DNA from 3 places in the Exiguobacterium sp. s36 genome. Region 3 is predicted to be linked to each of the others. Evidence: riboswitches for the same ligand, from Rfam matches in the RefSeq annotation. Region 3 holds a riboswitch; each other region holds the start of a gene.
The links. A riboswitch is a leader RNA that binds a small molecule or an ion and turns the genes downstream of it on or off. The one in region 3 is predicted to bind S-adenosylmethionine.

Region 1 (3,276 bases), on a different contig from region 3:
CTTTGACGATACCGTCCGTTTCGCCCGGGAGCGGGGCTTGATGGTCGTCCACGATTTCGCATACGGCAGCATCGGATTCGATGGCCATGTCCCGCCTAGCTTCCTGCAGGCGAAAGGGGCGAAAGAAGTCGGGATCGAGGTATATACGATGTCGAAAGCGTTCAACATGTCCGGTTGGCGCGTCGCCTTTGCCGTCGGGAACGCGGACATTATCGAGGCGATCAACACGTATCAGGACCACGTCCACGTCAGCGTGTTCTCGGCCATCCAGGCGGCGGCTGTCGCTGCGCTCGAGGCGCCCCGTACCATTCGCGATGACTTGGCACGACTGTACGAGGCACGGCGTGATCGCCTGATCGACGGGTTGAACCGGGCCGGCTGGGCCGTCGAACCGCCGGAAGGCTCGTTCTTCGTCTGGGCGAAAGTGCCTGAGGGTGATGCCAAGTCGTTCTCGCGGAAACTGCTGCATGAAGCCGGTGTCGCCGTCACCCCGGGCTACTTCTTCGGCTCGGAAGGGAACGGCTACGTCCGCTTCGGTCTCGTCTCACCGGAACCGAAGATCGATGAGGCCGTCGAACGGATCGAGCGGTTGTTCGCCGCCTACGAGGAGGTGCGCGCATGATTCGTCAGGCCGTTCTTGAATATGATCACGCCGATGACGCGCTCGAACGTCTCGATGACTTGATTGCCGGTCGCCGGGCCCACGTCCTGCACGGTCAGAACGGCTATGGCGTCGTGCGCGCCGTCTATCCTGACATCGTCGACTATCCGGCGATAGCGTTCGGCGGGGAGTGCACGGACGCCGAAGTCGAACGGCTCAAACCGCTTGACGCCGATGTGTTGATCGCCATCGGGGGTGGCAAACTCGTCGACACGGCCAAACTTGTCGCCTATCAACAGAGCGTCCCGCTGATCGTCATCCCGACGCTTGCCTCGAACTGTGCCGCGTTCACGCCGCTCAGCGTCGTCTATCAGGAGGATGGGAGCTACGACCGTTATGACCTGTTTCGCGTCGTCATCGAGCGGGTCATCGTCGACTCGCGCGTCATGAGACGCTCCCCATACGAGTACTTCCGGGCCGGTGTCATCGACACGGTCGCGAAGTTTTACGAGGCACGCTATTTGAGCGGGGACAGCTCGATTGATGCCGGCGTCAACACCGGGCTCGCCTTGGCCGAACAGTGTGGACGACTCGTCGAACTCGACTTGAGCGAACATGCCTTCAAGTCATATAGCGACGACGTGCGCTTCGCAATCGATCATGTGCTCGCGATCGGCGGTGCCGTCGGAGGATTTGGTGACGCCGGGACACGGGTCGCCGTGGGGCATGCGGTCCATAACGCCTTGAGCCGATTCGACTCGACGCACGCCTTCTTGCATGGGGACAAGGTCGGCTTCGGCCTGATCGTCCAAGAGCGGTTGCGGGGCTCGGCCGATGCGCCGTACTTAGAGGCTTGGTTGAAGCGATTCGGTGCCCCGACGACGCTCGAGACGCTCGGTGTCAGACCGGGTGACATCCCAGTTCTCGTCGACTCCGTTATGACGGAGACCGAGCTGCAACAGTTGCCTGCCCCGCTCGACAAAGATTTTTTGAAAATAATTTTTGAAAATTTACAATTATCTATTTACAATTAAACCAATTAAAAGTAAGATGATAACAACTTAATAGACCGATTGCTTATCAAGAGTGGTGGAGGGACTGGCCCTGTGAAACCCGGCAACCAGATCGTAATGATCATGGTGCTAATTCCAACAGACGAAATCGTCTGGGAGATGAGCGTGTCCGACTTTGACTTGTCGTGCCCGCCACTCTGAATGAGTAGCGGGCTTTCATTTTGGAGGAGGAACATACATGAACATCAAACAGAAAACAGTACTCGCAGGAACATCACTACTCGCCGCCATCGCGCTCTCAGCATGCGGACAATCAGACGCGAGTGAGGCGCTCAGCACGGAGTCGCTCACGATCGGCGTCACGGGCGGGCCGCACCAACAGATCGCCGAGAAAGTGAAAGAACTCGCGGCCGAAGACGGCCTCGAACTCGATATCAAAGTGTTCAACGACTATAATACGCCGAACACGGCGCTCGCCGAGGGTAGCCTCGACGTGAACAGTTATCAGACGCTCTCATTCCTAGAACTGCAAAAGTCCGATAAAGGCTATAAAATCGACGACGTGTTCAAGACCGTCGCTTTCCCGATGGGTCTCTACTCAGAGAAATTGACCGACATCGAGGACTTGAAAGAAGGTGACAAGGTCGCCGTCCCGAACGACCCGGCGAACGAGCTACGCGCGCTCCGTCTCTATGAGACAGCGGGACTCATCACGCTCAAAGAAGGATTGACAGACAAGGCGACAAAACGTGACATCGCCGAGAACCCGCTCAACCTTGAATTCATCGAACTCGAGGCGTCGCAGCTCCCGACCCAGCTCCCGGAAGTCGCACTCGCTGCCATCAACACGAACTTCGCGATGGGTGCCGGCCTGTCGATCAACGAGGACGCCTTGTTCCATGAAGACACGGTCGACAACCCGTATCCGAACTACGTCGTCGTCCGTACCGACAACAAGGATGATGAAGTCGTCGCGACACTCAAATCGTACTACCACTCGGACGAAGTTCGGACGTTCATCGAAGAGACGTTCAACGGCTCAATCGTCCCGGCGTTTTAAGGAGGATCTATGATCGCACTTAAAGAAATCACAAAGACGTTCACTGTGAATAAAGGTGCCGTCACCGCACTCGACGATGTCTCGTTAACGATTGAGAAAGGCGAAATCTTCGGTATCATCGGCCGAAGCGGTGCCGGGAAGAGCACGCTCATCCGCATGATCAATCTACTCGAACGACCGACGTCGGGTCAGGTCGAGATCGAGGGACAGGACATCACGAAGCTCGACAAGCGCGGCCTCTCGAAGTTGCGTCATCGAATCGGGATGATTTTCCAACATTACAACCTGCTGAAGACGGCGACCGTCGAAGAGAACGTCGCCATCCCGCTCCGTCTTGAAGGACTTGATAAACAGACAATCCGGAATCGTGTCGACAAATACCTCGACATCGTCGGATTGACCGACCATCGGACACATTATCCTGAACAACTTTCAGGAGGGCAAAAACAACGTGTCGCCATCGCCCGCGCCCTCGCACATGAGCCGGACATCCTGCTCAGCGACGAGGCGACGAGCGCGCTCGATCCGGAGACGACCGAGTCGATTCTCGACCTTTTGCTCGATATCAACCGCGAGCTTGGACTGACGATCTTCCTGATTAC
Region 2 (3,276 bases), on a different contig from region 3:
GTATTTTTAAATTTTTTTGAACAAAGTTTAATCGGGCGTAAACGTGGGAAAATCATGGGTAATGTTATTCTACGAAAGCAGGTGTTATCTATGGAAATGATTTTACTCGCACTCTTACCTGCCTTGATGTGGGGGAGTATCCCACTTATCGTCTCGAAAGTCGGCGGCAAGCCGATTCAACAGTTAATCGGGACGACGATTGGGGCGATGGTGATGGCGGTCATCATCGCACTCGTCTTCAATCCGGAGTTCACGACGCTCGCAATCGTGACCGGCTTCATCTCTGGTGTGTTCTGGGCACTCGGGCAATATTTACAGTTCCAGTCGTTCCAAATTTTAAGTGTATCGAAAGCGATGCCGATCAGCACTGGGATGCAACTCGTCGGGACGTCGTTGTTCGGGGTCATCGTGCTCGGCGATTGGAAGACGACGACCGAGTTGTGGCTCGGCTTTTCTGCGCTCGTGTTGATTATCATCGGGGCGGCACTGACGTCATACCAACAACAAAAAGATGGCGATAGCAGCGGCGCCTTGAAGAAAGGTTTGCTCGTCCTGCTCGTGTCGAGTATCGGTTATGTGACGTATGCCGTCCTGACGAACTATTTCGAGGTCGACGGCATCACGGCCATCTTGCCGCAATCGGTCGGGATGTTCATCGCGGCGCTATTGTTCAGCCTGCGTGAGAAAGATGTGAAGAAGTTCGACCCGAAGACGTTCAAAAACATTTTGGCCGGTCTCGCTTGGGGGATCGGGAACTTCGGGCTGTTCGTGTCAAGCGGTGAGGTCGGCATCGCGACGTCGTTCGCCTTGTCCCAATTGAACGTCGTCGTGGCGACGCTCGGCGGGATTTATCTATTGAAAGAAGAGAAGACGACGAAAGAACGGGTCTTCGTCTTTATGGGAATCGGGCTCATCGTCGTGGCCGGATTCATGCTCGGGATTGCCAAGAGCTAAAAAGACGGGTCAGACGACCCGTCTTTTGTTTACCAGGCTTGCTCGATGAATGCGTCGCGCCCAGATTTCTTCCGGTCCTCTTTATAGTGGGCCGGATTTTTTTTATGGAAGTCTTGATGATATTCCTCGGCCGGATAGAACGTGTCGGCCGGTAGAATCTTCGTGACAATCGGCTGTTTGAAGCGTCCGCTCGCCGCGAGCGCGTCGCGACTCTGTTCTGCTTTCACGCGTTGGTCTTCCGTATGATAGAAGATGGCCGGCGCATATTGGCTACCGCGGTCTTGGAACTGGCCGCCGTCATCGGTCGGATCGGTCTGAATCCAATACAGTTCGAGCAGTCGCTCATAAGCGAATAGCGTCGGGTCGAACGTGATCTCGACGACCTCATAGTGTCCCGTCGTCCCTGTTTTCACTTGTTCATACGTCGGGTCATCGACGTGACCTCCCGTATAACCGGATACGATTGACTCGATGCCAGGTTGTTCCTCGAACGGCGTCACCATGCACCAAAAACAGCCGCCTGCGAATGTTGCTTTTTCCATTAGTAATTCCCCCTCGATCAATTTCCAAAAAAAAAGCGCTCATGTCATCGACATGAGCGCTCTGTCATATCGGCCAAGGCAAACTGCCTTGCTGGAAGTAGCACCTTGCCGAAGCAGGTTGCTGTGAAGTCATAGAGCCAGGTCTCTCGTTCACTCGAGATATCGATATGTAGTTGGTGAGAGCATCATACCATCAGATTTGAAGCGGCGTCAACGGTTTGGTTTGCGTCGAAGTTGGACCAAGGTGGTGCCGAGAATCAAGATGACGAGGACGATGGAGAGCGGTAGCGTATACGGAGCGTCCCCGGCATATAGCTGTAAGAAGAACAAGGCAAAGACGGACAATAAGACGAGTACGTACGAACGGTTCATAGTAACCTCCCTTTTCTTTCAGTGTACCAAGTTACATATTCGTTGGCGAACGAAAACAGGAAATCATGTGGCGATAGCGAATACCATCGAGTGACCAAAGGAGGAATCTATATGACTGAACCAAACACATGTTTCGAACTCGATATAGAGACCGCCCATCGCGGATATAAAGAAGGAACGTTCACGGCACGTGACGTGACGGCCTATTATTTGACTCGAATCGCCAAGTTGAACGATAAGCTGAGAGCGGTCATTCAAGTGAACCCGGACGCCTTGTTCGAGGCCGAGGCGGCCGACCGGGCGTTTCGACGAGGTGAGCGATTACCGTTGCTCGGCATCCCGGTGCTGATCAAAGACAATGTTGAGACGGCGGGATTGATGAAGACGACGGCCGGGGCCGTCGCCCTCGCGCATCACTTCGCCGGCCGGGACGCCCATCTCGTCCAAAGCTTGCGCGCGAGCGGGGCCATCATCCTCGGGAAAGCGAACTTGTCCGAATGGGCCAACTTTTTGACCGAGGGCATGCCGAACGGCTGGAGTGGGGTCGGTGGCCAGACGCTCAATCCATATGGGGACAAGCTCGATGTCGGAGGGTCGAGTTCAGGTTCGGCGTCAGCGGTCGCGGCCAACTTGACGTTGCTTGCCGTCGGCAGCGAGACGAGCGGCTCGATTATTCACCCGAGCGTCCATAACGGAATCGTTGGCATCAAACCGACCGTCGGGTTGATTAGCCGCAGCGGCATCATCCCGATCTCCCGGTCGCAAGACACGGCCGGCCCGATGGCACGGACACTCCGGGATGCGGTGCTCGCCCTTGAGGCGATGGTTGGGGAAGATCCAGCTGACCCAGCGACGACGCATCTTCCGGCCGGTCCGCCTTACCGGACTTGTCTTGATGAGCGGCAAGCAGTCGGGATGCGTGTCGGTGTCGTCAAGACCGATCTGTCGGAAGAAGAGCAGGTGCTCTACGACGAAGCGATCGCATTGCTGAAACAGAGCGGCATCGAGATCGTCACCGTCGAACTGCCGACGAAAGCAGGGCTCGACCAAGGGGATATCCTGTACCATGAGTTCAAGCTCGGAATCGAGGCGTATCTCGCCTCGACGACGCTCCCGTATGAGACGTTGTCGGATTTGATTAACTGGAACAACAGTCATCCGGAGACGATTCCGCATGGACAGAAGACGTTCGAGAAAGCGAACGAACAATCGGGCCGCTTGATTGAGGACGCCTATTTGACGCGCCGCCTCGACGACGTCTATCACGCCAAGACAGACGGCATCGACCGATTGTTGGCCGAGCAGGAACTTCATGCGCTCGTCTTGCCGCATGACCACAATTATGACATGGCGGCGAAAGCCGGCCATCCGACCGTCACGATCCCGTATCGCTTGAAGGCGAGCGGGG
Region 3 (3,276 bases):
GATGTCGAAATGAAGGAAGACGTTATTTTCCATTTTGTGTCGGGTATAAGAGTATCAATGCCAACTTATAAAAAGGAGTGTTACCATGGAACCGAAACTACAACACGATCCACAAGTCGAGCAAGCCAATCATCCGAACCGTCAGTTTGAACAGACGAACACAGGAGGCCCAAAAATCACAGTCGTGACCGGGATGCTCCTCGGCGCCCTCGTCGGCGGCCTACTCGCCTTACTTAGCACGTCAAACCGTGAGAACACGAAACAATCGTTCTCGAGCGCGAAGTCATCGGTCGGCGGTCTCGTCGACACGGTCAAACAAGACCCGGCCGGAACGGCGTCACAAGTCATCGGTCAAGTGAAAGCAGCGACCGAGGTCATTCAAGACGTCGCGACCGACGTGCAAAACGTCTATGAAAAAGTCGCCGGTGAAGTCGACACGGTCAAACAAGACGTGAACAAAGTCGTCGGGACGGCACAAGAAGCGAAATCGGATTTACAATCGATTGGCGAGAAAGTCGTCGAAGCGAAAGATACGGCACTTGGCAAAGAGAACTCAACAACTGAAGACAAGCCGCAAGCCTAAAAAAAACGACCTTTCGAGTGAAAGGTCGTTTTTCTATGCTTATGCGAAACGTTTCGCGCCTTCTTCGAGCACTGCCGCTTTGTCCGTTTGCTCCCATGGGAGTTCAACGTCTGTACGACCGAAGTGGCCGTAAGCTGCTGTCTGCTTGTAGATTGGGCGACGAAGGTCGAGCATCTTGATGATGCCGGCCGGACGGAGGTCGAAGTTCTCACGAATGAGTTCGACGAGCTCAGTCTCGCTCAATTTGCCTGTGCCGAACGTATCAACCGCGATCGATACCGGGTGAGCAACACCGATTGCGTAAGCAAGTTGAACTTCTGCTTTGTCAGCAAGTCCCGCTGCAACGAGGTTTTTCGCCACGTAACGAGCTGCATACGCTGCTGAACGGTCAACTTTGGTAGGATCTTTACCTGAGAACGCGCCGCCGCCGTGACGAGCGTATCCACCGTACGTATCGACGATGATTTTGCGTCCTGTGAGACCTGCATCCCCTTGTGGTCCACCGATTACGAAGCGGCCAGTCGGGTTGATGAAGTATTTCGTGTCCGCGTCGATGAGTTCAGCCGGGATGACTGCATCGATGACGTGCTCTTTCAAATCAGCTTGGATTTGCTCGAGCGTGATGTCTTCCGCGTGTTGTGTCGAGATGACGATTGTGTCGATGCGAACTGGGTTGTTCGCTTCGTCGTATTCGACTGTCACTTGTGTCTTACCGTCTGGGCGAAGGTAAGCGAGCGTGCCGTTCTTACGAACTTCTGCCAAACGACGTGACAATTTGTGAGCGAGTGAAATCGGGAGCGGCATGAGTTCCGGCGTCTCTTTTGTTGCGTAACCGAACATGAGACCTTGGTCACCAGCACCGATTGCATCGATTTCTTCTTCAGTCATTTGTCCTTCACGAGCTTCGAGCGCTTGGTCAACACCTTGCGCGATGTCTACCGATTGCTCATCGATCGATGTGAGGACAGCACAAGTCTCTGCATCGAAACCATATTTCGCACGTGTGTAGCCGATCTCACGAACAGTTTCACGAACAACTTTCGGGATATCCACGTAAGTTGATGTTGTGATTTCACCTGCTACGAGCACGAGACCTGTTGTGACAGACGTCTCAGCCGCAACGCGGGCGTTTGGATCTTCAGCTAAAATTGCATCCAAAATCGCATCTGAGATTTGGTCACAAATTTTATCCGGATGTCCTTCCGTGACGGACTCCGAAGTGAAAAGTCGACGGTTCAAGTTTGCCATTTCGAAAAACCTCCTATAATAAAGGGTGATGTGTGGACGGTACTCGTTCCCCTTACGCGTTGCTTTGGGACGGTAATGAAAAAAACCTCTCGCCATGTTCAAATGGGAAAGGTTGAATCGTTCTTCCTTACCCTCTTATCGTTCGAAGCTTACGCTTCGCTTCAGGATAGCACCTTTTCCGAATAACAATGAAAACTCGGACGGTTGCTGGGCTTCGTAGGGCCTTGTTCCCTCCACCGCTCAGAATAAGAGTATCCGTTACGAAGACCATCATATAAATGACACCCCGTTCTGTCAAGCGTATCGACCGAATTCGTCAAACTTTTCACAAACGGTCAAATAGTTATGTTTGTGAAATATCAAACATTTTTTTGTCCGTTTTGGTTTTTGTACTATGACCTGATACAGAATATGTTAGAATGACAATGTAAGAAAGCGCTTACTTTAAAGGGTAAAAAATGCTTGTTTTTGATTAGTATGTCACATATAATAAAAACGTCATACTGATTAAACGCGGAAGTATGCGGATTTCATCCACATCTATTTAGGGGAAAGGTGGGATTCAGGATGGCGACAACGCTCCTGAAAATCGAAGAATTAATTAAAGGTGCCGACATGATGCGGAACTTGACGGTTCCAGAACTGGTGGAAGAAGCCATTCGCAACGGTGAGGGCGTACTGACGAAAGACGGGGCTTTATCGGTCAGTACTGGGAAATTCACAGGACGGTCACCGAAAGACAAATTCGTCGTGCAAGATGAAGTCAGCAATCATTTAGTAGACTGGGGTCCAGTCAACCAACCGATCGCGGAAGAGAAGTTCACCGCGCTACTCGACAAAGTGTTGACGCACCTCGAAACGAAAGACAAGCTCTATTATCTCGAGGCGTCTGCGGGGGCAGACGAGCACTATACGCTCCCGGTCCGTGCCATCACGGAATACGCGTGGCACAATTTGTTCGCCAAACAGTTGTTCTTGCGTGAATGGCCGACGAAAGGTGCCTTCGAGCCCTTCACGGTCATCTATGCACCTAGTTATAAGGCCGACCCAATCATCGACGGGACGAACTCCGAAACGTTCATTCTCGTCTCATTCGCCAAGCGGACCATTCTGATCGGGGGAACAGAATACGGCGGCGAGATTAAAAAATCGATTTTCTCGGTCATGAACTTCCTGTTGCCGGAACAACATGTGTTATCGATGCACTGCTCGGCGAACGTATCGGACGCCGGCGAGACGGCCCTTTTCTTCGGTCTATCGGGAACTGGGAAGACGACACTGTCGGCCGACCCGGAACGCCATTTGATTGGGGATGACGAGCACGGTTGGTCACCCGACGGCGTCTTCAATATCGAGGGCGGTTGCTACGCGAAGACGATCAATTTGTCGCGCGAGAACGAGCCGGAAATCTACGATGCCATCCGTTTCGGCTCATTGATTGAGAA

Region 1: another riboswitch for S-adenosylmethionine. It lies ahead of KNP95_RS13880 (MetQ/NlpA family ABC transporter substrate-binding protein); the one in region 3 lies ahead of metK (methionine adenosyltransferase).
Region 2: another riboswitch for S-adenosylmethionine. It lies ahead of msrA (peptide-methionine (S)-S-oxide reductase MsrA); the one in region 3 lies ahead of metK (methionine adenosyltransferase).

The regions. Positions count from the first base shown of each region.
Region 1 is NZ_JACSLW010000008.1:50,501-53,776, forward strand. It holds gene KNP95_RS13870 (aminotransferase class I/II-fold pyridoxal phosphate-dependent enzyme) at 1-622, shown strand, start outside; gene KNP95_RS13875 (iron-containing alcohol dehydrogenase family protein) at 619-1,635, shown strand; SAM riboswitch class I at 1,676-1,780, shown strand; gene KNP95_RS13880 (MetQ/NlpA family ABC transporter substrate-binding protein) at 1,853-2,674, shown strand; gene KNP95_RS13885 (methionine ABC transporter ATP-binding protein) at 2,684-3,276, shown strand, end outside.
Region 2 is NZ_JACSLW010000008.1:1,303-4,578, forward strand. It holds gene KNP95_RS13610 (GRP family sugar transporter) at 91-954, shown strand; gene msrA (peptide-methionine (S)-S-oxide reductase MsrA) at 984-1,496, opposite strand; SAM riboswitch class I at 1,561-1,662, opposite strand; gene KNP95_RS13620 (hypothetical protein) at 1,707-1,868, opposite strand; gene KNP95_RS13625 (amidase family protein) at 1,980-3,276, shown strand, end outside.
Region 3 is NZ_JACSLW010000001.1:373,355-376,630, forward strand. It holds gene KNP95_RS01900 (hypothetical protein) at 86-583, shown strand; gene metK (methionine adenosyltransferase) at 623-1,831, opposite strand; SAM riboswitch class I at 1,964-2,083, opposite strand; gene pckA (phosphoenolpyruvate carboxykinase (ATP)) at 2,399-3,276, shown strand, end outside.